4 regions of the Vogesella sp. LIG4 genome follow, and region 1 is predicted to be linked to each of the others. Evidence: predicted binding sites of a transcription regulator. Region 1 holds the regulator's gene; each other region holds the start of a gene.
What was found. The regulator sigma-54, encoded in region 1, starts transcription at its own class of promoters, with help from an activator protein. The targets are predictions, from matches to a motif close to CTGGCACGCTTCATGCTT.
Positions count from the first base shown of each region.

Region 1 (7,050 bases):
ACCCACCAGCAGCATGGTCAGCAGCACCTGCGCCAGCCCCAGGCCGAACACCAGATGGCGCATGGCCTTGAGCTTGGCCAGCGAAAACTCCAGGCCGATGGAGAACATCATGAACACGATGCCGATTTCGCCCAGAAACTCGGTTTCCGGACCCTCCGGCACCAGGTGCATCACACCGGGGCCGGCCAGAAAACCCACTACCAGGTAGCCCAGCATCGGCGGCACATGCAGCCGGCGACAGCCGGTGACGGCCAGTACGGCCACCAGCAACACCATTACTACGGGAAACAAGGAAGAGTGCATTATGTCGGGAAACTCCTGGCGCCAACCGGCGGTCACCTCGTGCACCCCCGTTTTCGTTGCGATACGGCGTTACTCACGAAAAATCCCTCCTTACATATCAAACATATGCTGCGTCGGGATTTTTCATTCGCGCCTTGTCTCGCTTGGAAACCGAGGCTGTCGAGGCGCCCGTTGACGCCCAAGCAAAAATTGCACCTGCGGGACAGGGGCCGATTATAAACTGTTATAATTACCGTCTATGGATAATGCGCTCAAACTACAGCGTCTTGCGCTGGCACGCGAGGTGTTGCACACCGAAGCCGACGCCATCGTCGCCCTCTCCAACCGACTGGGCGACGATTTTCTGGCCGCCCTCGACCTGATCCTGGCATGCCCGGGACGGGTGGTGGTGACCGGCATCGGCAAGTCCGGCCATATCGGCAACAAGATCGCCGCCACGCTGGCCAGCACCGGCACGCCGTCGTTCTTCATGCACCCGGCCGAAGCCGCGCATGGCGACCTGGGCATGCTCACCGAGCAGGACGTGCTGCTGGCGCTGTCCAACTCCGGCGAAAGCGCGGAAGTGGTCGCGCTGCTGCCGGCGGTAAAACGCAAGGGCATTCCCATTATCGCCATGACCGGCCGCCCGCAGTCCACGCTGGGGCGCGAATCCACCGTGCACCTGGATGCCGCGGTGGAAAAGGAAGCCTGCACCCTGGGCCTGGCCCCCACCACCAGCACCACCGCCGCGCTGGCGCTGGGGGACGCGCTGGCGGTGACGCTGCTGGATGCGCGCAACTTCAAGCCGGAAGACTTCGCGCTGTCGCACCCGGGCGGCAGCCTGGGGCGCCGCCTGCTGGTGCACATCAGCGACCTGATGCACAGTGGCGACGCGCTGCCGCGGGTACAAAGCGGCAGCTCGCTGAAAGAAGCACTGCTGGAAATGACGCGCAAGGGCCTGGGCATGACCGCGGTGGTGGACGCTGCCGACAGCCTTATCGGTATCTTTACCGATGGCGATCTGCGCCGCACACTGGACCGCACGCTGGACCTGGCCGGCCTCGCCATCGACGACGTGATGACGCGCCAGCCGCGCACCATTGCGGCCAACCTGCTGGCGGTGGAAGCCGTCAAGGAAATGGAACGCCGCAAGATCAACGGCCTGCTGGTGGTAGACCAGCAGGGGCGCCTTGCCGGCGCACTCAATATGCACGACCTGCTGAAGGCAGGCGTGGTTTAGGACTGCCCATGCAACCGATTACCGAACTGGCAAAACAGGTCAAGCTGCTGATCATGGATGTGGACGGCGTACTCACCGACGGCCGCATCTTCATCACCGCCAGCGGCGAAGAGCTGAAAGCCTTCAACACCCTGGACGGCCACGGCCTGAAAATGCTGCAGTCCACCGGCGTGCAGCTGGCCATCATCACCGGCCGCGCCGCGCCGGGCGTGGCACACCGCGCCCGCGGCCTGGGCATCGACCACTACTACGAAGGCGTGCACGACAAGCGCGCGGTGTTTGCCGAGCTGCTGCAGAAAACTGGCCTCACCGCCAGCCAGTGCGCCTACATCGGCGACGACGTGGTGGACCTGCCGGTGATGTCGCGCGCCGGCTTCGCGGTGGCGGTGCCGGATGCACCCAGCTTCGTGCGCCAGCATGCCCACTTCGTTACCGGCTGCAGTGGCGGCAACGGCGCGGTGCGCGAGCTATGCGAGCTGATCCTGCAGGCGCAGGGCAACTATGAGCGCCTGATGGCGGCCTACCTGGCATGAAGACCCGCGCCGGCAAACTGTTCCCGCTGGCCCTGCTCGTGGGCATGGGCCTGCTCACCTCCTGGCTGGACGTGCTGACCCAGTGGCAGCAGCCGGCGCAGCGCGAGCTCAACCCCAACCAGCCCGAGTACACCATCGAGCAGCTCACCGCCAAGCGCTTCGATGAACAGGGCCGCCCGTGGCAGCAGCTGGTGGCCACCCGCATGTGGAAGCTGCCCAAGGTGGAATCGGTATACTTCACGGCTCCCGACCTGAAACAGTACCAGCAGGGCGCACCGGACCTGCACATCACTGCAGACAGCGGCCGCTACAACCGGCCGCAGGACATCGCCGACTTCAGCGGCAACGTGCACCTGCTGCGCACCGGGCAGGCCGGCAAACCCGACATGACACTGCAGACCCAGGCACTGCGCCTGGACAACCGCAACCAGCTGGCCAGCTCGCATACCGAAGTGCTGATGAACTACGGCAACAGCCGGGTGCGCAGCGTCGGCCTCATCTATAACCATCAAGCCGGGCAGCTCAAACTGCTGTCCCAAGTAAGGATGCACTATGCGCCATAGCCTGATGCTCGCCCTGATTCTGGGCTTGAGCGGTGTTGCGGCCAACGTTTACGCCGAACGGGCCGACAGCAACAAGCCGATCGAACTGGCCGCCGACCGCGGCTCGCTGGACCAGAAGCAGGGAATCAACATCCTGGAAGGCAACGTGGTTGCCACCCAGGGCACGCTGACCCTGCATGCCGACAAGACCATCGTCACCCGCGACACGCAGGGCAACCAGACGCTGCAGGCCTTCGGCAACCCGGCCACCTTCCGCCAGAAAGTGGAAGGCAAGAACGAATACGTGGACGGCCAGGGCAGCCGCGTTGACTACACCAGCGCCAGCAACCAGGTCATCCTCACCGGCAAGGCGCGCGTCAAGCGCGGCCAGGATCTGGTGACCGGCGAGCAGATCACCTACAACACCGTCACCGAAATCTACCAGGTGGCAGGCAACAACCCGACGGCCAGTGGCGCCGCCAAGGGCCGCGTCACCGTGATCCTCCAGCCCAAGGCGCAGGAAAAGCCATGACGCAAAGCCGCCTGACCATCCAGCACCTGAAGAAAACCTTCAAGAAGCGTACCGTGGTGCAGGACGTGTCGATGGACATCGCCAGCGGTGAAGTCATCGGCCTCCTGGGGCCCAATGGCGCCGGCAAGACCACCAGCTTCTACATGGTGGTGGGGCTGATCGCCGCCGACGCCGGCAACATCAGCCTCAACGGCGAAGCCATCACCCACCTGCCCATCCACAAGCGCGCGCGCCTGGGCCTGGGCTACCTGCCGCAGGAAGCCTCCATCTTTCGCAAGATGACGGTGGAAGAGAATATCCAGGCGGTGCTGGAAGTGGCCGGCTACAGCGGCGAACAGCTGGACAAGGAGCTGGAGCTGCTGCTGGACGATCTCAACATCGGCCACCTGCGCGACAGCAATGCCATGGCGCTGTCCGGTGGCGAGCGCCGCCGCGTGGAGATCGCCCGCGTGCTGGCCACCCGCCCGCGCTTCATCCTGCTGGACGAACCGTTTGCCGGCGTGGACCCGATCGCGGTGATCGACATCCAGAAGATCATCTCCTTCCTCAAGGAGCGCGGCATCGGCGTGCTGATCACCGACCACAACGTGCGCGAGACCCTGCGCATCTGCGACCGCGCCTACATCATCTCCGAAGGGCGCGTGCTGGCTTCCGGCCTGCCGGCCGAACTGGTCAGCAACGAACAGGTGCGCCAGGTGTACCTGGGCGAGCACTTCCACTTGTAAAGCGGCATGAAACAGACACTGCAACTCAAAGTCAGCCAGCATCTGACCCTGACCCCGCAATTGCAGCAGTCGATCAAGCTGTTGCAAATGTCCACCCTGGACCTGTCCAGCGAGCTGGAACGCTACCTGCTGGAAAACCCGCTGCTGGAACGCGCCGACGGCGACGGCCCCGCCGAGCATGAGCCGGTGGAAGCCGGCAGCGGCAACGACACCGCCGGCGACAGCGGCGGCGAGGACGCGCCGCAGGAACGCGAACGCGAGCGCGAGGAAATGGACCTCAGCGACTGGGGCAGCGGCAGCGGTTCCGGCAGTGGCAGCCGCGATGACGACGACGAGTTCGACCCCATCCTCAACACCCCCTGCCGCCCTACCCTGCGCGAGCACCTGGCAGCGCAGATCGGCGAGCGGCCACTGAGCCGCCGCGACAGCGCGCTGCTGACGCTGCTGATCGACGAACTGGACGAAGACGGCTACCTCACCACGCCGCTGGATGAATTCGCCGCCAGCCTGCCGCTGGAACTGGACATCGACACCGACGAGCTGGAATACCTACGCAAGCTGCTGCTGCAGTTCGAGCCGGTAGGCATCGGCAGCCGTGATCTGGCCGAATTCCTGCAGCTGCAGTTGGCCGCATTGCCGGCGGCCACCCCGTCACGCGAGCTGGCGTTGACCCTGGTGCGCGAGCACCTGGCACTGCTGGGCAACCGCGACTACGTACGGCTGAAGAAACTGCTTGGCGTGGGCGAAGCCGAACTGCGTGCCGCGCACCAGCTGATCTCCACCCTGCGCCCGCGGCCGACCAGCGGCTTCGATCAGGGCGAAACCCACTACGTGGCGCCGGATATCCATGTGATTCGGCGCAACGGTCGCTGGATGGCCCAGCTCAACCGCGGCGCGCTGCCGAAACTGCAGGTAAATCAACTATATGCCGGCATGCTGCAACAGCGAGACAGCAGCCACAATCTCAGCGGCCAACTGCAGGAGGCGCGCTGGCTGGTGAAAAACATCCAGCAGCGATTTGACACTATTCTGAAAGTGTCGGAAGCTATCGTTGACAGGCAACAGGCGTTCTTTGAACACGGCGAAGTGGCCATGCGACCCCTGATTCTGCGCGACATCGCGGATGAACTCGGGCTGCATGAGTCAACGATTTCCAGGGTCACCACCCAGAAGTATCTGCTGTGCAGCCGAGGCCTGTTCGAGCTCAAATACTTCTTCGGCAATGCCCTGGAAACCGATAGCGGCGGCGAATGCTCCGCCACGGCGATCAAGGCGCATATCCGCCAGATCATCGATGGTGAAGACAACAGGAAACCGCTGTCCGACAGTGCCATCGCCGACCGCCTCACGGCACAGGGCATACAGGTTGCCAGGCGCACCGTAGCCAAGTATCGTGAAGCTATGCAGATACCGCCAGTTAACCTTCGCAAAGCACTTTAAAAGAAAGAGTGCGACGAAAACCCGGTACGGCCAGCCCGACCGTGCCGTCAACAGAAGGAGTCAGGGTATGAACCTCAAAATTACCGGTCTTCACCTCGAAATTACCCCGCCCCTGCGCGAATTCATCGAGAGCAAACTGGAACGCATCACCCGCCATGTCGATAACGTGATCGGCATCACCGTGACGCTGTCCGTGGATAAACTGGTACAAAAAGCGGAGGTCAATGTGCATCTGGCAGGCAAGGACATCCATGTCGAGGCAACCGACGCCGACATGTACGCCGCCATCGATGCCCTGATGGACAAGCTGGACCGTCAGGTTCTGAAATTCAAGGAAAAACAGGGGGAACACCGTAGCGTAACGCCGCAGGCAAACGCTGCCGATGCCGCCCTGTAAATCAGGACGACAGCAAGATGACAACGGGAGCCACAGGCTCCCGTTTTTGCTAGCCGCAACCACTGACCTTGCTATGGAAAACGCCGGACTCAGCGTAGAATGGCCGACGTTTTTCTGCCCCTCACAGATATCATGAGCTTGATCGGCAAGATTCTTCCCCAGTCGCACGTACTGGCCGACCTGGAAATCTCCAGCAAGAAACGGCTGTTCGAACAAATCGGCCTGCTGGTAGAGAACAGCTTCGGCATTGCGCGCAGCGATGTATTCGACAGCCTGTTCGCCCGCGAAAAGCTGGGCTCCACCGGCCTGGGCCAGGGCGTGGCCATTCCGCACGGCCGCCTCAAGAGCCTGAAGGACGCCACCGGCTTCTTCGTGCGCCTGAAAACCCCGATACCGTTCGAGGCGCCGGACGGCAAGCCGGTGAACCTGCTGTTCGTGCTGCTGGTGCCGGAGCAGGCTACCGACCTGCACCTGCAGGTGCTGTCGGAGTTGGCCCAGCTGTTCTCCAGCCGCAGCCTGCGCGAAAAGATGTGTTGCGCCGACAATCTCACCCTGCACGCCATGCTTTGCGAAGACAGCCACCATGCCTAATGTCAGTGTCCGCCGCCTGTTCCAGGACAATCAGCACAAACTCAACCTGAGCTGGATCGCCGGCAAGGCCGGTTCCGACAACCTGATTTCCAACGACGAACAGCGGCCGACACAGGCGCTGGTCGGCCACCTGAACTTCATCCACCCCAACCGGGTGCAGGTGCTGGGCCTGGCCGAGGTGGAATACCTGGACAAGCTGGAGCAGGCAGCGGCGCGCACCGCGCTGGATCAACTGTTCCACAAGACCATGGCGGTGGTGATCGTCGCCAACGGCCAGCCGGTGCCCAAGCTGCTGCAGGACTACTGCCAGAGCGACAGCGTGCCGCTGATGAGCACGCCGCTGGAAAGCCCGTACCTGATGGACGTGCTGCGCATCTACCTGGCGCGCGCACTGGCGGTATCCACCGTGATGCACGGCGTGTTCCTGGACGTGCTGGAAATCGGCGTGCTGATCATGGGCGACTCGGCAATGGGCAAGAGCGAGCTGGCGCTGGAACTGATCTCGCGCGGCCACGGCCTGGTGGCCGACGACGCGGTGGAGCTGTACCGCATCGGCCCGGAAACGCTGGAAGGCCGCTGCCCGCCGCTGTTGCGCGACTTCCTGGAAGTGCGCGGCCTCGGCATCCTCAATATCCGTACCATCTTCGGCGAAACCGCGGTACGGCCGAAGAAGGTGCTGAAGCTGATCATCCAGCTGATCAAGGCCAACGACCAGGCCATGCAGGCACTGGACCGCCTCAACATTCAGTCCGAAACCCAGGACATTCT
Region 1 is NZ_LT607802.1:1,985,347-1,992,396, reverse strand. Features, by position in the region: gene PSELUDRAFT_RS09380 (monovalent cation:proton antiporter family protein) at 1-303, opposite strand, end outside; gene PSELUDRAFT_RS09375 (KpsF/GutQ family sugar-phosphate isomerase) at 542-1,522, shown strand; gene PSELUDRAFT_RS09370 (HAD family hydrolase) at 1,531-2,055, shown strand; gene lptC (LPS export ABC transporter periplasmic protein LptC) at 2,052-2,618, shown strand; gene lptA (lipopolysaccharide transport periplasmic protein LptA) at 2,608-3,129, shown strand; gene lptB (LPS export ABC transporter ATP-binding protein) at 3,126-3,854, shown strand; gene PSELUDRAFT_RS09350 (RNA polymerase factor sigma-54) at 3,861-5,294, shown strand; gene hpf (ribosome hibernation-promoting factor, HPF/YfiA family) at 5,362-5,691, shown strand; gene PSELUDRAFT_RS09340 (PTS sugar transporter subunit IIA) at 5,824-6,282, shown strand; gene hprK (HPr(Ser) kinase/phosphatase) at 6,275-7,050, shown strand, end outside.

Region 2 (7,050 bases), 1.7 Mb from region 1:
GGTCAGGACTTCGTGATCGAAGTACAGAACGGCAGCAAGAAAGCCATCGAGTTCGAAAGCAAGCCGCTGCGCGTGGAAAAAGTGATCGCCGCCGGCAAGACCGTGCAGCTGAAAGTGAAAGCGCTGAAGGCCGGCAGCTACAAGTTCGTCAACGAATTCAACGAAGACAAGGTCAAGGGCGAGATCGTCGCCAAGTAATCCACGCCACAGTCGCAAGCAAAACGGGCACGCAATATGGGTAACGCTCTGTTCATCGTCTGGCGGGAAACCGTCGAAGCCATGCTGGTGGTAGGCATTCTGCACAGCTGGCTGAAACAACACGGCCACCGCACCGGCATGCGCTACCTGTGGGGTGGCGTGGCGGCCGGCGTGGGTCTGGCCATCCTGCTGGCCTTCGCCATCGTCGGCGTGGCCGATGTGCTCAGCGACACCGGCCTGGAATACTTCCAGCTGGGCATGGTGAGCGTGGCCGCCGCACTGATCGTGCAGATGGTGTTCTGGATGCGCGCCCACGGCCGCAAGCTCAAACGCGAGCTGGAAAGCAGCCTGGCCGACGCGCAGCAGAACGCCAACTGGTGGGGCATGCTCATCGTGGTGGCGCTGGCGGTATCGCGCGAAAGCTCGGAGGCGGTGGTGTTCCTCTACGGCCTGGGCTCCGGCGAAGGCGGCAACCCGCTGTTCTGGCTGATGCTGCCGCTGGGCGTACTGCTGGCCTGGGGCACCTTCTGGCTGTTGCAGCAGAGCAGCCGCTTCCTCACCTGGCAGCGCTTCTTCCGCATCAGCGAAGTATTGCTGCTGCTGTTGGCCGCATCGCTGCTGGTGAACGCCAGCGAGCGGGCGATCAACCTGAACCTGCTGCCGACCCTGCTGGACCCGGTGTGGGACAGCAGCCGCCTGTTGAGCGACAGCGGCAGCCTGGGTGGCTTCATCGCCAACTTCACCGGCTATCGCGCCCAGCCGTCGCTGAGCCTGGTCCTGGTCTACGCGCTGTTCTGGCTGGCGGTAGTCGTCGGCCTGCGCCACCAGGCGCGCAAGGCAGCCTGACAGCCACTGCCCGGCCCGAACAAAAACGCCGCGCCCTCGTTACGAGGCGCGGCGTTTTTCATGCCGGGCCGCCCGGCTTTTTATTGCCTGGCCACAGCGGCAGCGCCCTGCACGGCGAAGCCGGCTGCGTAGCCGGCCGGGTCGCGCCCGTCCCACACCACGCCGTCCATCAGCCGGCTGCTGCGCATGCTGCTGGCCGGCAGCGGCACCCCGGCCAGCGCCGCGCCCTGCTGGTACAGCGCCACATGGTTGATGCTGCGCGCCAGTGCCAGGTAGTCCGGCTCCTGCGGCAACAGCCCCCAGCGGCGGTACTGGGTAAGAAACCACATGCCGTCGGACAGGTAGGGGTAGTTCACCCGCCCGTCGTCGAAACACTTCAGCCCGCCCGCCACGCAGGTGCCGGACAGCCCGGCATTGAGCACCGCGGCCGGCAGCGGCAGGCCGCCCTTTTCTTCCAGCAATGCGGCCACCTGCTCGCGGTTGCGTACGTCGTCGACAAAGCGCGAGGCGTCCAGCAGCGCGGCAATCAGCGCACTGGCGGTGCCAGGGTTGGCCGCAGCCCAGTCGGCAGTGGCGCCCAGCACCTTTTCCGGGTGATCCGGCCAGATGTCGCCACTGCTGGCGATGGTGAAGCCGACGCCTTCGGCGGCCCCCAGGCTGTGCCATGGTTCGCCGGCGCAGTAGCCGTCCATCTGCCCGGCACGCAGCGCCGCCACCATCAGCGGCGGTGGCACCACGATGCTTTTCACGTCGCGCAGCGGGTGGATGCCAAGCGCGGCCAGCCAGTAGTACAGCCACATGGCGTGGGTGCCGGTGGGAAAGGTCTGCGCAAAGGTGAACCGGCGCGCATCGCGCCGGATGCGCCGCGCCAGGTCGTCGCCGCTTTTCACGCCTTCCGCCGCCAGCTGCGCCGCCAGGGTGATGCCCTGCCCGTTCTGGTTCAACGTCATCAGCACCGCCATATCGCGCTGCATGCCGCCCAGCCCCAGGTGCACGCCGTACATCAGGCCGTACAAGGCATGCGCGGCGTCCAGCTCGCCGGTGAGCAGCCCGTCGCGCACCGCGGCCCAGCTGCCCGCACGCGCGGGCAGGATGCGGATGCCGTAGCGCTGGTCGAAGCCAAGTTCGGCGGCCACGATCACCGCGGCGCAATCGGTCAGCGGCAGGTAGCCCACCCTGACTTCGGTTTTCTCCGGCTTGCCGGCCGGCAGCGTGTTGCCTGCATTCAACGGCTGTACTCCTTGTTCGCTCTGGTTCGGCGGCCCGCGCCGCGCACCGTGATGGCGCGGTGACGCACCATGGCGTGGCATGGCGGCATCATGACTGCAGCCACTCGGCCAGGCTGATGATCTCCTGCGCCACGTCCGCCAGTTTCTTCTGCTGTTTCATGGCGCGTTCGCGCAGCTGCTTGTAGGCGCTGGCTTCGTCCAGGCCCTTCATCTGCATCAGCAGGCCCTTGGCTTTTTCGATGAGTTTGCGCTCCGCCAGCTGGCGCTGGGCGTCGGCCAGCTCGGCACGGCGCGTCTGTTCGATATGGTTGCGTTCGATGGCCACTTCCAGCACGGTCTGGATGCGGCTGCTTTCCACCTGCCCCACCACATAGGCGGCCACGCCGGCCTGCAAGGCGGCGCGCATGGTTTCGCGGCTGTCGTCGCCGGTGAACATCACCACCGGCTGGCCATGGCTGGCGCCCATCACGCACACCTGTTCCAGCATGTCGCGCGCGGGCGCATCGCTGTCGATCAGCACCACGTCCGGCCGGGCGGCGGCCAGCACGTCCGCCAGCTGCGGGGTGGCCTCCACCTCCGCCACCACGCGCACGCCGGCCGCGGCCAGCGCCTCCCGCAACGCTGTCACCCTGCCTGATCCGTCATTGACCAACATCACCGTCAGCACCGCCGTGATCCTTGTCTGCCTGTAGTCATGCTTCAGCAGCAGCAAGCGGCATGCCAACAAGGCGCCGGCATGCGCCGCCGGCTAGTCTGGTCACCGCCGACCGTCGAAAACGGCAAAGCCCTTGCGCGCTGCGCAAGGGCTTTGTCAGTACGCCGGGTGGCATGTCGCCTGGAACCCGGTTCGTTGGCTTATGGCTCAGGCCGCCTGGATCACACGATTGCGCCCCTGCCGTTTTGCCTGGTACAGCGCTTCGTCGGCGCGGCGCAGCCAGTGTTCGGCATCGCTGTCATCGCGCTGCGCCATCGCCACGCCTATGCTCACCGTCACCCGCAGCGACGGGTCGTGCTCGCCGTCGATGATGGCCTGCTCCACCCGCTGGCGTATCCGCTCCGCCACTTCCAGCGCGGTACTCAGCTCGCAGCGGCGCAGCAGCAGCACGAATTCCTCGCCGCCGAAGCGCCCGGCCAGGTCGCTGCTGCGTACCTCGTGCCGCAGCAGGGCCGCCACGGTGCGAATCGCCCGATCACCGGCCACGTGGCCGTAGTCGTCGTTGATGCGCTTGAACAGATCGATATCCAGCATCAGCAGCGCCGCCCGCTCGCCGCGCAAGCGGCTGTTGTGCCAGCAGTCGGCCAGCGCGCGGTTGGTACTCTGGCGGTTGGCAAGCCCGGTCAGGCCGTCAGTGCGCGCCTGCTCTGCCAGGTCTGCATTGGCCTGCCCCAGCTGTTCCAGCAGCGCAGTATTGGTACGGTGCCAGTGCAGGAACATCTGGTAGCCGAACATGCCCATGAACAGCGCAATGAAGGCGATCACCCAGAAGAACGCCCAGATCATGCCGGAGAGACGGTCGGCGGCATGACTGAGCTTGTCAATCTGGCCGCTGTGCAGCTGCGCCTGCACGCTTTCGGTACCCAGCCAGATGGTAGTGAAGGCGTAGATCAGCACACTGATGATCAGCACGCCCATCAGCCGCAGCACCAGCTTGCGCGACTCGGTGGGCTGCACCGACAACAGCTGCTGGTGACACTCCAGCCAGGCTTCCACCCGTGGCCAGGTCAGCGCCATTATCGGCACCACCAGGAAGATGTTCTGCAGGAAGTTGCCCAGCCACCAGCCCTGCCAGATGGCGAACAGCGCCACCTGGTCCACCTTATTGGTGTAACACCACACCAGCGCGGCGGAGGAGCTGAACATGCAGCCCACGAAGGCCATTTGCAGGAAGAACACCAGTGCGCGCCAGGAATACAGCGAACAGGGCATGGCGATGGCGCGGTAGCCCAGCACCATCACCCCCAGCCCCACCGGGTTGCCGCAGGCGAACAGCAGCGCCCAGTACCAGGGCATGCCGGCGTACAGCGCCAGGCTCAGGGTGGAAAGATAGGCCGGCAGCGCGCCCCAGAACCAGCCGAAGCACAGTGCCCACCAGGTACAGATCAGTATCGGGGGGTAGATGGAGATATACAGTTCCACGCCGCCGTAGCTCAGCGGCAGCCCGGACCAGGCGTGGATGACCGAGGCTAGCCCCAGCCCGACGCTGAGCGAGGTGCAGACCAGCCAGGCCAGCAGAAAGGTGCTCTGCTGCAGCCTGGTGCCGTTGCGCCAGAGGCGCCGAAAGCTGACGCTGTGGTAGGCATCAGCCATTTCCGGCACTACAGGCAACGACAGGTCTTCAGACAACGTCATTTCTCGGCTTCCGCATGGTAGGCGTATGCTGGCGCTCTCTCCGCCATGCAAATGGCACTTGATAGAATCACCATATCAGTAAAGCTTGGTGCTTGTAAGATAAAACTGCATTTGCTTAAAGAAAAACCTATTGTCATTAAGCACGCTTCCGCCACCGGCAGAAAGGCATCCCGATGAATGCATTGCAACGCTGTGGCTGGTGCAACGACGACCCGCTGTACATCGCCTACCACGACCTGGAGTGGGGCCGCCCGGTGCACAACGATGACAAGCTGTTTGAAATGCTGGTGCTGGAAGGCGCCCAGGCCGGGCTGTCGTGGATCACCATCCTGAAAAAGCGCGACAACTACCGCCGGCTGTTTCACGGTTTCGAGCCGGCCAGGGTTGCCGCCATGACCGGGGACGACGTGGAGCGGCTGCTGCAGGATGCCGGCATCGTGCGCAACCGGCTGAAGGTGAACAGCGCCATCCGCAATGCCCGCGTGTTCCTGGCCATGCAGCAGCAGTACGGCAGCTTTGCCAGCTGGCTGTGGCAGCATGTCGATGGCCAGCCGGTGGTCAACCACTGGGCCAGCCTGGCCGAGTGCCCGGCCAGCACGCCGCTGTCGGACCGCATCAGCAAGGCGCTGAAAAAACACGGCATGAATTTCGTCGGCAGCACGGTGATCTACGCCTTCCTGCAGGCCACCGGGGTAGTGAACGACCACCTCACCAACTGCCCCTGCCACCCGCGCCATCAACAGGACTGAGCCGCCATGCATCGCAAACAGCTACCCGCCCTGCGCGTACTGGCTGCCAGCCGCAACCTGTGCCTGCCGGAAGTCGGCCCCGAGGCTGCCCTGCTCTGCCCGCAGCTGGAAACGGCCGCACGGCAACTGGGCCTGCAGCCAGACGGGCCGTGGATCTTCGTGCACCACGACTTGCCGCACGACGCCAGCAGCCTGCACCGGGTGGATTTCTGCCTGCCGGTCAGCGGCGAGGCAGCGGGCGACGGGCCGTTCGCCCTGCTTGCCCTGCCGCCGCTGCACTGCGCCAGCCACGACTACCACGGCCCGCTGCACGGGCTGTTCAGCCATGGCTATGCACCGCTGCTGGCCGCCATTGCCGCTGCCGGCGCCATGCCGGGGCAGCAGTGCCGCGAGGTCTACCACCGCTGGCTGGGGCCGGAAGACAGCGGCAACCACGTCGAGCTGCAGTTCGCGCTGGCCTGAAGCAGCGGCCTCAGGCCAGTTCCAGCAGGTGCACTTCCAGCGCGGCGTTGTCGTCGGCCACTTCCTGGCCGAACTCCATGATGGTGTCGTCGTCCGGGTCGCTGTACCAGTTCACCGTGACATAGTTGCCGGCCACTGCGGCGCCGTTCAGGCGCTCGAAGATGGCCAGGATCGCCTTGGTGCTGGCGCTGTTGAAATAGGCCAGCTGCACGTCAAAGGTGATCTGGGTCTGGCTCAGCGCGGCCAGGTAGCCATGCAGCGCGTTCATCAGCGGCTCGAAGAACACCGCGGCGTTTTCCGGGTAGCACTCACCCTTCAGCGACAAGCGGTGGCTGGCAAAGTCGAAGTTCACTTCCGGGCTGAAACTGGTGGCGGCAAGATGGATGTTTTGCATGATTCAGATTGTGGCTTTCAGATAGAACAGAGTGGTCGGGCTGTCCGGGCCGTGCTCGTCGGCGAAGTCGAACTCCACCGGGCCGCTGGCATCGCGCGCCACCGTCAGGAACCCCAGGCCGGCGCCCTTGCTTTCAGCGTCGTTCTCGGCGCGCAGCTTCTGCTTGTACAGCTGCTTGATGTCGTCATTGCTCATGCCCAAGAGCGGCGCCAGCTTGTCGCGGATGCGGCCAACCTGGTTGCGGTCCACCGGATTGGCGCACACCACGTAGAACTGCCCCTGGTGCTCGCCCACCCACAGCGCGCCACGGCGGATTTCCTGGTCGTCGCTGTCGATGGCGGTAAGGTGCTCGGCGGAGTAATGCACCACGTTCTGCGCCATCTCGATGAATACCGAGAACAGCTTGCGGCGCTGCACATTGCTGGCGTCGGTCTGGTTCAGGCGCAGGCGCAGCGCGTCGGCCATGGCGGTGACGATGGCCTGCGAAAAGTAGCCGGTGTAGTAGAAGACCACGCTCTCGTCGCGGGCCAGGTTCTGGAAACGGTGAAAAGCGTCCAGGCTCATGCGTGCTGCTCCATGAAATGCATGCCAAACAGGCTGACGTCGTCGCGGCGGCTGTTTTCGCCCTGCCAGTGGTGGAAGGCGTCCAGCAGTGCCTGGCGCTGTGCCGCCATCGGCTTGTGGGCGTGTTTGAGAATCTGTTCCTTGAAGCGCTTCTTGCCAAAGCAGATGCGCTTGGGGCCGCCGATCTGGTCGATGATGCCGTCGGTGCTGATGTACAGCCGGCTGCCCGGCTTCAGCTTGACGCGGTGGTTGTCCCAC
Region 2 is NZ_LT607802.1:3,724,943-3,731,992, forward strand. Features, by position in the region: gene PSELUDRAFT_RS17285 (cupredoxin domain-containing protein) at 1-198, shown strand, start outside; gene PSELUDRAFT_RS17290 (FTR1 family protein) at 235-1,044, shown strand; gene PSELUDRAFT_RS17295 (CmpA/NrtA family ABC transporter substrate-binding protein) at 1,125-2,273, opposite strand; gene PSELUDRAFT_RS17300 (ANTAR domain-containing response regulator) at 2,362-2,928, opposite strand; gene PSELUDRAFT_RS17305 (diguanylate cyclase) at 3,136-4,623, opposite strand; gene PSELUDRAFT_RS17310 (DNA-3-methyladenine glycosylase I) at 4,797-5,372, shown strand; gene PSELUDRAFT_RS17315 (GyrI-like domain-containing protein) at 5,379-5,834, shown strand; gene PSELUDRAFT_RS17320 (DUF1987 domain-containing protein) at 5,845-6,228, opposite strand; gene PSELUDRAFT_RS17325 (SiaB family protein kinase) at 6,232-6,792, opposite strand; gene PSELUDRAFT_RS17330 (SpoIIE family protein phosphatase) at 6,789-7,050, opposite strand, start outside.
Region 2: a site for sigma-54 is predicted at 2,980-2,997, ahead of PSELUDRAFT_RS17300 (ANTAR domain-containing response regulator). Genes of this name have one in related genera too.

Region 3 (7,050 bases), 1.3 Mb from region 1:
TGGGTGGATTTCAGAATGTCGGCAATGATCTTGGCGGCGTCGTAGCTGTCCAAAATGGAGAATTGCGTCTTGTAGCCCAGGTGCGGGGCCTCCTGGCGCAGAAAATGCATGCCCAGCGAGTGGAAGGTGGAGACGGTGATGCCCTTCAGTTCGCGGCTGTCCATCAGCTTGCCGACGCGCTCCAGCATCTCGCGCGCGGCCTTGTTGGTGAAGGTGATGGCGGCGATGTTGCGGGCGTCGAAATTCGCCTCGCGCACCATGTAGGCAATTTTCTGGGTAATCACCCGCGTCTTGCCGGAGCCGGCGCCGGCGAGCACCAGCAGCGGGCCGTCCAGCGACTGGATGGCGGCGCGCTGCTGCGGGTTGAGTAAGGCAAGTGACATGGCTGTCGTCAATCTTTCATCGATAGCGCGCATTGTAGTGCCTGGCGCCGGGGGCGGCCATGCGCGCGACGGCGGGGCGGGCAATCCAGTATCATTCTTTCGCGGCACGAATCAGAGCCAGTGAACAGGCTCTTGGCCAAGGTTGGCCGCAATGACTGACAGGAAAACAATATGGCCACCTATGCAATTGGTGATCTGCAAGGCTGCTTCACCCCCTTCATGGCGCTGCTGCGCCAGATCGAATTCAACCCCGGGCGCGATACGCTGTGGCTGACCGGGGATCTGGTCAACCGCGGCCCGGAATCGCTGCAGACCCTGCGCTGGGTGTTCGAGCACCAGAACTGCGTGCAGACGGTGCTGGGCAACCACGACCTGCACCTGCTGGCGGTATCCGAAGGCTATGGCAAGGTACATGCCGACGACACCATCCAGGCGGTGCTGAATGCCGGCGATGCCAAGGTGCTGCTGGAATGGCTGCGCTGCCAGCCGCTGATGATCTACGAGCAGGGCTTTGCCATGGTGCACGCCGGCCTGCTGCCGGAGTGGAGCGTCAAGAAGGCGCTGCGCCTGGCGGAGGAAGTGGAGGACGAGTTGTCCAGCCAGCAGCACCGCAGCTTCTTCTCCAAGCTGTACGGCAACAAGCCCATCCGCTGGCAGGATGACCTCAAGGGCATGGACCGGCTGCGCATGGTGGTGAACGTAATGACGCGCATGCGCTTCATCACCCGTGACGGCGAGCTGGATCTGGCCTACAAGGGCGAGCTGGAGGGCGCGCCGGCCAACCTGGTGCCGTGGTTCGAGGCGGAGAACCGCCGCAGTGCCGATACGCCCATCGTGTGCGGCCACTGGTCGGCGCTGGGGCTGATGCTGTCGGAGGACATTCTGGCGATAGACAGCGGCTGCCTGTGGGGCGGCAGCCTCACCGCGGTGCGGCTGGAAGACAGGGCAGTGTTCTCGCTGCCGTGCCAGGCTTACCGCGACATCGCGTAAGGTTGGCCGCAAGCGGCCGGCACTCCAACAAAAAGCCCCGGTGCGGACACCGGGGCTTTGTCATGAGGGGCATCAGTGATACTGGTGCGAGGGCGAATCGCTGAGTGGAGTGGGGTTGGCCAGCTCGTTGTGCAGCTGGTCGATGTCCAGCGAGTTCTCCCACTTGGCCACCACCACAGTGGCTACCGCGTTGCCGATCAGGTTGGTGAGGGCGCGCGCTTCGGACATGAAGCGGTCGATGCCGAGAATCAGCGCCAGGCCCGCCACCGGAATCTGCGGCACCACCGCCAGGGTGGCGGCCAGGGTGATGAAGCCGGAGCCGGTCACACCGGCAGCGCCCTTGGAGGTGAGCAGCAGCACGCCGATGATGGTCAGCTCCTGGGTGAGGCTCAGATCGATATTGCAGGCCTGGGCGATGAAGATGGCCGCCATGGTCAGGTAGATCGAGGTGCCGTCCAGATTGAAGGAGTAGCCGGTGGGAATCACCAGCCCCACCACCGGCTTGGCGCAGCCCAGCTGCTCCAGCTTGCTCATCAGCCGCGGCAGCGCCGATTCGGATGACGAGGTGCCCAGCACGATCAGCAGCTCCTCGCGGATGTACTTGATCAGCTTCCACACATTGAAGCCGCAGGCGCGGGCAATGGAGCCCAGCACCAGGGCGATGAACAGCACGCAGGTCACGTAGAAGCTGCCCATCAGCGCAGCCAGCTGGGTGAGGCTGCCCACGCCGTATTTGCCGATGGTGAAGGCCATGGCGCCAAAGGCGCCGATCGGGGCCAGCTTCATGATGAAGCCGATCACCTTGAACAGCACGTGCGAGATTTTCTCGAACAGCGCCAGCACCGGCTTGCCGGATTCGCCCATCAGCGACAGCCCGGCGCCGAACAGCACCGAGAACAGCAGCACCTGCAGGATCTCGCCCTCGGCGAAGGCGCCCACCACGCTATCCGGAATCATGTGCATGATGAAATCCACCGTGCTCTGGTGCGCCGCGGTACTGGTGTACTTGGCAATGGCGCCGGCATCCAGGGTGGCCGGGTTCACGTTCATGCCGGCACCCGGCTTGAGCACGTTCACCACCACCAGGCCGATGGCCAGCGCCAGCGAGGTAACCACCTCGAAGTACAGCAGCGCCTTGCCACCGACGCGGCCAACCTTCTTCATGTCTTCCATGCTGGCAATGCCGACCACGATGGTGCAGAAGATGATGGGGGCGATCATCATCTTCACCAGCTTGATGAAGCCATCGCCCAGCGGTTTGAGTTTGGCACCGAATTCCGGCATGAAATGGCCGACGGCGACACCCAGCAGGATGGCCACCAGTACCTGGAAATACAGGCCGTGGTGCAGTTTCTTGGCTGACATTGCGCTCTCCGTGTAGCAGGCAGTGCGGCTGCCTTCTCTGTTTGCTTTATAGGAGCCTGTGCAATGTTTTTTTATGGCTGTGGCTGGCAGGGCTGGCGCAGTTGCCAAAAGACAGTGAACAGGCCCGCTGATGATGCTGGGCATCAGGGAGGCGCAAAATTGGGTATTTCCCGATCAGGGAAAGCCGCATTGCGGAAAACCCGCATGCGGCGTGCCGGCGGTGTGGCCTCGGAGGGAGGGCTCAGGCGTCGGCGGGCAGGTCCAGCGCGGCGGCAATGGCGCTGCGGGACGATTCGGACAGTGCGAAGCGGCTGGCGTCGGCGGCCGGCATGGCGGCGGTGAAGCTCAGCTCCACCACCATGGCGCGGGTGGACAGCACCGCCCACAGGCTCTGGCCGAAGCTGGTATCGCCGGCATAGGCGGCGGAGGCACAGTAATGGCCGCCGGGCGACACGTAGCGGATCGCCACCGGCTGCACCGTGGCGCCGGCCAGCCGTGCGGCTTCGAACAGCGAGGACTTGAACGGCAGTAGCCCGGTGCCGTCCGAGGTGGTGGCTTCCGGAAACACCGCCATGCAGTCGCCGTTGTGCAGTGCTGCGGCCAACTGTTTGTTCACCTGGCTGGTATCGCGGCGCTTGCTGCGGTCGATGAACAGCGTGCCGGCGCTTTTGATCAGGAAGCCGGCCAGCGGCCAGTCGCGCAGCTCCTTCTTGGCCACGAAGCGCGAAACCGTCACGCTGTTGAGCGCGAAGATGTCCAGCCAGGACACATGATTGGCTACCACCAGGGTGTGCGGCGGGTAGACGCCAGGCGCCTGGCCGGTCACCTTCACCTTGATGGCCAGAATGTGCAGCAGCTGCTGCGACCAGCGCTGGGTGATTACCGCCTTTTCCGGCTGCGACAGCCGCGGGTACAGCGTGGCAATGGTGATCACGCCGCGGAAAACGTGCGCGGCAAGACGGGCGATGCGGAGCAGGCGGACAAGCAGGGAGGTGGTCTGGTGCACGATGATGACAGAGGGTTGACGGTTAATGGCAGTGTAACCCGCGGCGATGGCAAATGTTTTACAGCGGCTGGCAGTGCGGACAGAAACAGGTGCTGCGCTGGCCCTGGCGGATTTCGCAGATCAGCGTGCCGCAGTCGTGGCAAGGCTGCTCGCGGCGGCCGTACACCTTGTAGCTTTGCTGGAAGTAACCCGGCTTGCCCTTGGCGTCGATGAAATCGCGCAGCGTGCTGCCGCCGGCCTCGATGGCGCGCGCCAGCACCGACTTGATCTCGGCGGCCAGGCGTTCGCACTCCTCGCGGCGCAGCGAGTTGGCCGCACGCGCCGGGTGGATGCCGGCGTAGAACAGCGACTCGTTGGCGTAGATATTGCCCACCCCCACCACCACGTGGTTGTCCATGATCAGCAGCTTGATGGCGCTGCCCTTGCGGCGGCTGGCCTGGTACAGCACTTCGCCGCCGAAAGCATCGGACAGCGGCTCCGGGCCGAGGTTCGCCAGCAGCGGGTGCGCCTCCACCGGCCCCTGCTGCCACAGCATGGCGCCAAAGCGGCGCGGGTCGCGATAACGCAGAACCGTTTGCCCCAGCACGATGTCTACATGGTCATGCTTCTCCGGCTCGGTGCCCGGCGCCACGAAACGCAGGCTGCCGGACATGCCCAGATGCACGATCAGCGTGCCATGCTCGAAATCCACCAGCAGGTATTTGGCGCGCCGGCTCACGCTGCGTACGCAGCGGCCGGCCAGCAGCGCCGGCAACTGCGGCGGAATCGGCCAGCGCAGGCGCCCCTCGCGCACGATCACTTCGCGCACGGTGGCGCCTTCCAGTTGTGGCGCGACGCCGCGGCGCGTGGTTTCGACTTCTGGTAATTCGGGCATGGCAGGATGGCATGAATAGTGTGAATGGCGTGGTATTCTACCCGCCTGTGATGAATACAGGTTCCGTGCATGAACGCTTTGTTCCGTCTGTTTGCCGTACTCACGCCGCTGGCATTGTCGGCATGTGCCAGCCTGCCCCACGCCGCGCCCGCGGCCAACGCCCAGGCGAGCAAGGCGGCCAGTGCCGCGGCCGACGACGCGCCGCCGCGTGATGAAGACAACCCGGCCATTCCGCACCAGCAACTGCGTGCCGAGTGGCTGTACGGCCTGCTGGCCGGTGAAATGGCGGCCCGCAACGGCGCCGCACCGCAGGCGGCCGAAACCTATATCGCCCTGGCGCGCGAAAGCCGCGACCCGCGCATCGCCCGCCGCGCCGCCGAATTCGCCATGTTTGCCGGCCAGCTGCAAAGCGCCACCACCGCGCTGTCGCTGTGGCTGGAGCTGGAGCCGACCGCGGACACCGCGCGTGAACAGCTGATCATCGCGCTGCTGCGTGGCGGCAAGCTGGCGGAAAGCCGTCCGCTGATCGAAGCCGAGCTGGCGCGCCAGCCGCAACGCGCCGCCGGCGTGTTCGTGCAACTGGCGCGCCTGGCCGCGGTACAGAGCGACAAGCAGGGCGCCGAAACCCTGGTCAGCGAGTTGGCCGCACGCTACCCGGACCTGCCGGAGGCGCATTTCGCGCTGATCGCGGTGGCCGCCGAGGCGGGCGACCAGCCCACGGTGGATAGCGGGTTCGCGCAACTGGCGCGTACCGCGCCGCAGTGGGATCTGCCGGTGCTGTGGCAGGTGGACCGCCTGCGCCGCCAGTCGGCAGCCGATGCCATCAGCTTCCTGAAACAGGAACTGGCGCGCCGCCCGCAGTCCAGCATCGAACTGAATACCAGCTATATCCGCCTGCTGGCCGGCGAAAAGCGTTTTGCCGAGGCCGAGGCGCATGCCGCCAGTATCGAGAGCCGCTTTGCCAACAACGGCGAACTGCTGTACCTGCATGGCCTGCTGGCCTACCAGACCGGCGAGCTGCCGCAGGCACGCAAACTGCTGGAAGCCGCGCTGCGCGCCGGCTACAGCGACAGCAATACGCTGCGCTTCACCCTGGGCCAGCTGGCCGACGAACTGAAGCAGCCGGCAGAAGCCCGCCGCTGGTATATGCAGGTGGATGGCGGCGACAGCCTGTTGCAGGCACGGGTGCGTGCCGCGCAGATCCAGGCTGCCGACGGCCAGTGGCGCGAGGCCATCGACAGCCTCAACAACCTGGCCGAGCAGCAGGCGGACAGCGAGCGCATTGCCGAAGCGCAGGCCATGCTGGCGCGAGACGCCAAACAGTACGATGCCGCCCTGGGCATTCTTGGCGGTGCGCTGAAGCAGGACCCGGAACAGACCGACCTCTTGTACGAGCGCGCCTTGCTGCTTGATCAGCTGGGCCGTTCCGCCGAGGCGGAGCAGGATCTGCGCACCGTGGTGCGGCTGAAGCCGGACGATGTGCAGGGCCTCAACGCGCTGGGCTACGTCATGGCCAACCGCGGCGTGCAGCTGAAAGAAGCACAGAGCTACATCCAGCGCGCGCTGAAGGCCGAGCCGGACAATGCCATGATTCTCGACAGCCTGGGCTGGGTGCTGTTCAAGCAGGGGCTTGCCAGCGAGGCGTTGCCGCATCTGCAGGCCTCCTATGCCCGGTTGCCGGATGCCGAAGTGGCCGCCCACCTGGGCGAGGTGCTGTGGTCGCTGGGCCGCAAGGATGAAGCCCGGCATGTCTGGGACGAAGCCCGCAAGAGCGCGCCGGACCACCCGGTGCTGAAGGAAACCCTGGACCGCATCAAACCATGAAGTTAGCCCACTGGCTGGTGTCGGGTTGCCTGCTGCTGCTGGCAGCCTGCGCCACCACCCCGGAAGTAAGCCATTCCATGTCGGCCCCTGCGGCCAACGTTGTCGACAGCCCGTTCAGCACCAGCGGCCGCCTGGCGGTGAACTACCAGGGCAGGGGGCAGCTTGCCAGCTTCGACTGGCAGCACAGCGCCGGCAGTGACCAGCTCAACGTCAAAACCCCCATCGGCACCACCGTGGCCAGCCTGCGGCGCGATGCCAGCGGCGTGCGCCTGCTGGCCGATGGCCAGGAGCGCCGGGCCACCGACGTGGAAAGCCTGACCGAGGACACCCTGGGTTGGCCGCTGCCGCTGTCCAATCTGGCCTGGTGGGCGCGCGGCCTGGCCGCGCCCGGCATCCAGGCGGAGCAGGCTGCGGACGGCCGCCTGCAGCAGCAGGGCTGGCTGATCCGCCACAGCCAGGACGCCACCACCCATCTGCCACGCCGGCTGGAGCTGGAGCGCGAAGGCCTGAGCATCCGCCTGGTGTTCTCCGACTGGCGCGGCAGCGACGCCTCATCCCCGCTTTCTACCCAGCCATGAATCTGCAATTCCAACGCTTTGCCGCCCCGG
Region 3 is NZ_LT607802.1:704,227-711,276, reverse strand. Features, by position in the region: gene PSELUDRAFT_RS03290 (UvrD-helicase domain-containing protein) at 1-383, opposite strand, end outside; gene PSELUDRAFT_RS03285 (symmetrical bis(5'-nucleosyl)-tetraphosphatase) at 555-1,373, shown strand; gene PSELUDRAFT_RS03280 (dicarboxylate/amino acid:cation symporter) at 1,446-2,738, opposite strand; gene PSELUDRAFT_RS03275 (1-acyl-sn-glycerol-3-phosphate acyltransferase) at 2,980-3,744, opposite strand; gene mutM (bifunctional DNA-formamidopyrimidine glycosylase/DNA-(apurinic or apyrimidinic site) lyase) at 3,803-4,618, opposite strand; gene PSELUDRAFT_RS03265 (tetratricopeptide repeat protein) at 4,688-6,442, shown strand; gene lolB (lipoprotein insertase outer membrane protein LolB) at 6,439-7,020, shown strand; gene ispE (4-(cytidine 5'-diphospho)-2-C-methyl-D-erythritol kinase) at 7,017-7,050, shown strand, end outside.
Region 3: a site for sigma-54 is predicted at 2,939-2,956, ahead of PSELUDRAFT_RS03280 (dicarboxylate/amino acid:cation symporter). Genes of this name have one in related genera too.

Region 4 (7,050 bases), 1.7 Mb from region 1:
CATCGTTTTCCCTAACCAAATCACTTTTCCAGCTATGCCGCGCACAGCCGCTTCAGCTCCGGCACGCAGGAGCCGCAGCCGGTACCGCAGCGCAGCTCGCGCTTGAGCCCTTCCACGTCCAGCCCGCGGCGGATGCCGGCGCAGATCGCGTCCTCGCGCACCCCCTCGCAGGCGCACACCACGCGGGCGCGGCTGGCACCGGCGGCCTGCCCCGACAGCAGCGCCGCCAGGCTGGCCGGCGCCTCGCCACCATCCAGCCAGGCAGTCAGCGCGGCATCGGCGCGCACGTCGCCGGCCAGCACGAAGCCCAGCGGCTCCCTGCCCTGCAGCCACACCCGGCGCAGGATGCCGCGCGCCGCGTCGTCGAAGGCGGCCAACATGGCGTCGGCCGGCAGCAGCCGGGTGGCCAGCTCGGCCAGCAGTTCGCTGGAAGGTGCCGTGGCGGCGGCCAGCCGCAGCCGCAGATGTTCGCGGCCGTTCAGGCTCACCGGCACCGCCACCGCGTAGGGGAAGGCGGCGCGCAGCGCATCCAGCTGCGGGCGCAGCGTCGGCACCTCGCCGCGCAGCAGCAGCGTGGCGCGCCACGGCAGTTTGGCCGGCTCCACGCTGACCGCCGCCAGCTTCAGCTCCGGCTGTTTCGATTGCGGGTCCAGCGCGCGGCTGGTCAGCGCGTTGACGCCCTGCCAGCCCAGTGCCGCCGCGCCCCAGTGCATGGGGATGAAGGCCACGCCGGCGCGCAGGCTGTCATCGGCCTGCACCGGCAGCCAGATGGCGCCGCGCTTGTTGCGCACCTTCACCAGCTCGCCTGTTTGCAGGCGGTGGCGCTGCATGTCGCGCGGGTGCATGGCCAGCTGCGGCTCCTCCACGTGGCGGGTCAGCCCCGGCACCAGCGCGGTGCGGCTCATGCTGTGCCAGTGGTCGCGCAGGCGGCCGGTGGTGAGGCGGATGGGAAAATGCGCCGACACCTTGTCCGCCGGCGGGCGCCAGCCCAGGTCGAGAAACTGCGCCCGGCCGCTGGCGGTGGGGAACACGCCGTCGCCATACAACCTCGTGCGGCCAACCTTGCCGTCGAACGGCCACTGCTGCGGGCCCTGCGCATCGAGAATGGCGTAGCTGAGCCGGCTGTAATCTAGGTCGCGCCCGGCGGTGGTGGCGGCATGCTCGGCGAACACTGCGGCGGCATCGGCAAACTCGAACAACCGCCCCCGCTCCGGTGCGATGTCGGCCGCCAGCCAGCGCGCCACGCCGGCGACGATGCGCCAGTCCTCGCGCGCCAGCCTTGGCGGCGGCAGCGCGGCACGCACCCGGCTGATGCGCCGCTCGCTATTGGTAACGCTGCCGTCCTTCTCCGGCCAGGTGGCAGCCGGCAGCACGATGTCGGCAAACGCCAGCGTTTCAGTGCCGGCAAAGGCTTCCTGCACGATCACGCAGTCCACCTTTTCCAGCGCCTTGCGCACCAGCGCCTGGTCCGGCAGCGAATGCGCCGGGTTGGTACAGGCGATCCACAGCACCTTGATCTTGCCTTCCGCCGCCGCCTCGAACATTTCGATGGCCGACAGCCCCGGCCGCGCCGGCAGCTGCGGCACGCCCCACAGCGCCGCCACTTCGGCGCGATGCGCGGCATCGGCCGGGTCGCGGTGGCCGGGCAGCACGGTGGCGAGGCCGCCCACCTCGCGCCCGCCCATGGCATTGGGCTGGCCGGTGAGCGAGAACGGCCCGGCGCCCGGCTTGCCGATGTGGCCGGTGGCCAGGTGCAGATGTATCAGCGCCGCGTTCTTGTCGCTGCCGTTGCTGTACTGGTTCAGGCCCATGGTGTAGCAGGACAGCGTGGCCGGGCTGCCGGCAAACCAGCGCGCGGCGGTAACGATATCGTCCTCGTGCACGCCGCACAGCTCGCTGGCGGCGCGCGGGGTGAATTCGCGCAGCCGCGCGCGCAGCGCGGCAAAGCCTTCGGTGTGCTGCTCGATGTAATCGCGGTCGATCAGCTCTTCCCAGATCATCACGTTGAGCATGGCGTGGAACAGCGCCACGTCGCTGCCCGGCAGCACCGGCAAGTACAGGTCGGCAATGCTGGCAGTATCGGTGCGGCGCGGGTCGGCGACGATGATCTTCAGCGCCGGGTTGGCCGCCTTGGCCGCCTCCAGCCGGCGGAACAGCACCGGGTGGGCATAAGCCATATTGGCGCCGGCGATGAACACGCAGCCGGCGTGGTCGAAGTCCTCGTAGCAGGCCGGCGGTGCATCCGCGCCCAGCGTCTGCTTGTAGCCGCTTACTGCGCTGGACATGCACAGCCGCGAGTTGGTGTCGATGTTGTTGCTGCCCACCAGGCCGCGCGCCAGCTTGTTGAACAGGTAGTAGTCCTCGGTCAGCAGCTGGCCGGAAAGATAGAACGCCACCGAGTCCGGGCCGTGTTCGCGGATGGCGGCGGCCAGCTTGCCGCCCACCGTGCGCAGCGCGTCGTCCCAGCTCACCGGCTGCGGCAGCGCGTCCTTGCCGTGACGCAGGGTTGGCCGCAGCAGCCGCAACGCAGCCTTGCCGGTGGTCTCGCCCAGGGTGCGCCCCTTGCTGCACAGGCGGCCGAAGTTGGCCGGGTGCTGCTCGTCGCCGCTCACCGTCACCGTGCCGTTTGCCTGCGGCGTCACCCGCACGCCGCAGCCGGTGCCGCAGTAGCAGCAGATGGAGGAGACCGTGCCTTTGTGTCCCGTTGCTGTAGTCATGTGTTGTCTCCTTAGAGCCTGTTCACGCGCTGCTGCGCGTGAGCAGACTCTAGCGGCCAAGCCCGCGCCGGCTCTAGTCCAGTGCCAGGTACACGGTGCCGGCTTCCTGCTTCAGCGCGATGTGCCCGGCGCAGCCCTCGTCCGGCGCACAGGCTTCGCCGGTGGCCAGGTCGATGTTCCAGTTGTGCAGCGGGCAGGTCACGCTGCGGCCCGAGACGATGCCCTGCGACAGCGGCCCGCCCTTGTGCGGGCACTTGTCGTGCAGGGCGAACAGCTGGTCGTCGGCGGTGCGGAAGATGGCAATGTCCACCTTGCCTTCGCGCTTGAGCACGCGGGCGCCCTGCGCCGGGATGTCCGCCAACTGGCAGACGGCTTTCCAGTTACTCATGCTTGCTTCCTTTCCAGTGAGCCCCCGGTCGCGCCGGGGGCGGCGGTGTTACACGGTGAGCGGCGCGAACTCGTGCTGCGCCACACCCTTGCCGTAGCGCTCCGCCCACGGGTCCTGCTCGAAGGACAGCGCGAACTTCAGCCGCGCGTACAGCTCGTTGCGGCCAACCTCGTCCTGCAGCACGCGCTGCTTGAGGTAGTCCATGCCCACGCGCTGCAGGAAGTGCACGGTGCGCTCCAGGTAGAACGCCTCCTCGCGGTACAGCTGCAGGAAGGCGCCGCTGTACTCCATCACCTCCTCGCGCGTCTTCACCTTGCAGAAGAACTCCGCCACCTCGGTCTTGATGCCGCCGTTGCCGCCGACATACAGCTCCCAGCCGGAATCCACGCCGATGATGCCCACGTCCTTGATGCCGGATTCGGCGCAGTTGCGCGGGCAGCCGGACACCGCCAGCTTCACCTTGGCCGGGCTCCACATGCCGAACAGGTCTTTTTCCAGGTCGATGCCCATCTGGGTGGAATCCTGGGTGCCGAAGCGGCAAAACTCACTGCCGACGCAGGTTTTCACCGTACGCAGGCTCTTGCCATAGGCGTGGCCGGACGGCATGTCCAGCTCCTGCCACACCTTGGGCAGGTCTTCCTTCTTCACGCCCAGCAGGTCGATACGCTGGCCGCCGGTCACCTTCACCATCGGAATCTGGTACTTGTCGGCCACGTCGGCGATGCGGCGCAGCTCGGACGGGTTGGTCACCCCGCCCCACATGCGCGGCACCACCGAGTAGGTGCCGTCCTTCTGGATGTTGGCGTGCACGCGCTCATTGATGAAACGCGACTGCGGGTCGTCCTTCGCCTCGCCCGGCCAGGTGGAGATCAGGTAATAGTTCACCGCCGGACGGCAGCTGGCACAGCCATCCGGGCTGCGCCAGGCAAGCTCGCGGAAGGTGTCGGCCAGGGTGATGAGGTGCTTGTCGCGGATCGCCTGGCGCAGCTGGCCATGGGTCATGTCGCTGCAGCCGCAGACGGCTTTTTCCGCCTTGGGCTTCACGTCGGCGGCACCGCCCACGCAGTTGATCAGGATCTGCTCCACCAGCCCGGTGCAGGAGCCGCAGGAGCTGGCTGCCTTGGTGTGCTTCTTCACGTCGTCCACCGTGAACAGGCCCTTCTCCTGGATGGCCTTGACGATGCTGCCCTTGCACACGCCGTTGCAGCCGCATACCTCGGCATCGTCCGGCATGCTCATGGCGCGGTTCTGGCCGGCATGGCCGGTGTCGCCGGTGGCGCCCTCGCCCAGCATCAGCTGGTCGCGAATCTCGTGCACCGCATGGCCTTCGCGGATCAGGCGGAAGTACCAGCCGCCGTCGGCGGTGTCGCCGTACAGGCAGGCGCCCACCAGCTTGTCTTCCTTCACGATCAGCTTCTTGTACACGCCGCCCATCGGGTCGGACAGCATGATCTCCTCGCAACCGTCGCCGCCCATGAACTCGCCGGCGGAGAACACATCGATGCCGGTGACCTTGAGCTTGGTGGAGGTAGCCGCCGGCACGTAGCGGGCAATGCCGTAGCTGGCCAGATGGTTGGCCGCAACCTTGGCCATGTCGAACAGCGGCGCCACCAGGCCGTAGCTGACGCCACGGTGGCTGACGCACTCGCCTACCGCGTAGACGCGCGGGTCGAAAGTCTGCAGGAAGTCATTCACCACCACGCCGCGGTCGCAGTACAGGCCGGACTGCTCGGCCAGGCTGTAGTTGGGGCGGATGCCCACTGCCATCACCACCAGGTCGGCCGGCACCGCATCGCCATCCTTGAAGCGCACCGCGCACACGCGGCCGCTCTCGCCCTGCACCAGCTCGGCGGTCTGCTTCTGCAGCAGGAACTTCAGCCCCTTGGCTTCCAGGCTCTGCTGCAGCAGGCGCGCCGCGGTCTTGTCCAGCTGGCGGTCCAGCAGCCATTCGCCCAGGTGCACCACGGTCACGTCCATGCCGCGCGCCAGCAGGCCGTTGGCCGCCTCCAGCCCCAGCAGGCCGCCGCCGATCACCACCGCGTGACGGTGGCTGCTGGCGGCGCTGATCATCGCCTCCACATCGGCCACGTCGCGGAAGGTCACCACCCCCGGCAGCGCCTTGCCCGGCACCGGCAGGATGAAGGGGCTGGAGCCGGTGGCCAGCAGCAGGCGGTCATATGGCACGCTGGTGCCGTCGGCGGCGCGCACCACGCGGCGGCCGCGATCGATATCCACCACCGGCTTGCCCAGGTGCAGGGTGATGCCGTTGTCGGCATACCAGTCCACGTCGTTGAGCATGATTTCCGGCAGCGTCTGCTCGCCGGTAAGCACCGGCGACAGCATGATGCGGTTGTAGTTGGCGTGCGGCTCGGCGCCGAACACGGTGATGTCGTAGGCATCCGGCGCCAGCTTCATCAGCTCCTCCAGCGTGCGCACCCCGGCCATGCCATTGCCCACCATGACCAGTTTCTGTTTGTCCATCGTGTTGCCTTCCTTTCCTGCCGGCTGCGCCACCGCGGCCTTGCTGCGGCACAGTCCAAAAGAAAAAGGCCCGCTGCCGGAGCGGAATGCTCCGTGGCAGCGGACCTCTTTGTCCCTGCTCCCGCACCGCCATTGGCGCGGGAGACCTTTGCGTAGCACTGTTCAGCAAGCGGCGTGCCAGCTTTGGCGGGCGGACCTGAAGTCAGATCACGATCTCGCGAGCTAGGGCGAGACAAGGCGAAAACGGCTGAGGAAGCGGAATTTACAAATAGTAAATGAGCAATCCGAAGCCGTTTTTAACGCGGTATCGCCGACGCGCAGCAGATCGTGCACCGGCTATTAGCAGCCATGCGGCCAACCTCTGCCTTGGCTTGGTGCAGTGCGGCACGAAAACGGGGAACACGCACCATGCCGGCTCCTGCAGGCAAAAAAATCCCCGGCAAGCCGGGGCGAAAGGGGAAGTGAACGCGGATCAGTGCTGCAACAGCAGCACATACAGCAACAGCAGGTTGATCAGCAGCGACACCAGCGCCAGCCGGCGCCACAGCCGCAGCGACAGCCTCTCCGCCCACGGCACGTGCTGGCGGGCGGTGACCGGCTGGCTGTCGCCACGCTCCAGCGCCAGGCGGAATTCCTCGGCGGTTTCGAAGCGCCTCGCCGCGTCCGGGTCCACCGCCTTGGCCAGCAGCTTTTCCAGCCACACCGGCACGTCAGGCCGGTGGCGGCTTACCGGTTGCGGGCTGCCGAACTGCGGCCGCTGGAATGCCTCGATCTCGCCATACGGATAGCGGCCGCACAGCAGCCAGTACAGGGTGACGCCCAGCGCGTACAGGTCGCTGCCGGCATCCGGCGCAGCGCCATCGAACAGCTGCGGCGCCAGGAAGGACGGCGTGCCCGCCAGCGTGGCGGCCTCCTCGCTGATGCCGGCACACCAGGCCACGCCCAGGTCCAGCAGGCGCAACTGGCCGTCGCGCCCCAGGTGCACATTGTCCGGCTTCACGTCGCGGTGCACGATGCCCAGCCGGTGCAGCGCCGCCAGTGCGCGGCACAGCGCCAGCCCGGTCAGCACCACCTCGGCCACGCCCAGCGGGCCACTGCCGGCGCGTGCGGCCAACGTTGCGCCGTCATACCAGCGCAGCAGGTAGTACAGGTGGCTGCGCGCCGCCTGCGGCGCCACCTCGGCAAAATATGGCGAGCTGACGCGGCGCTGCAGCCACTCCTCGGCCAGCAGCGCCTGCGCCGCCTCGCGGTCGCCCGCCAGCGTGGCCGGCAGCGTCTTGAGCACCCAGCGCCGGCCGGCGGCATCGCACACCCGGTAAGCCAGACCGGACGGCGAGGCATGCAGCCTGTCCTCCACCGTCAGCCCTTCGAACTGCTGGCCGGGTTTGAGCGGCGGTGGCGGCAACAGCGCCTCGCCGCGCGAGAAGGCATCATCCAGGTTGGCCGCAGGCAGCTCGTCCACCC
Region 4 is NZ_LT607802.1:3,715,530-3,722,579, forward strand. Features, by position in the region: gene PSELUDRAFT_RS17260 (nitrate reductase) at 33-2,717, opposite strand; gene nirD (nitrite reductase small subunit NirD) at 2,791-3,105, opposite strand; gene nirB (nitrite reductase large subunit NirB) at 3,154-5,586, opposite strand; gene PSELUDRAFT_RS17275 (bifunctional protein-serine/threonine kinase/phosphatase) at 6,059-7,050, opposite strand, start outside.
Region 4: a site for sigma-54 is predicted at 5,750-5,767, ahead of nirB (nitrite reductase large subunit NirB). Genes of this name have one in related genera too.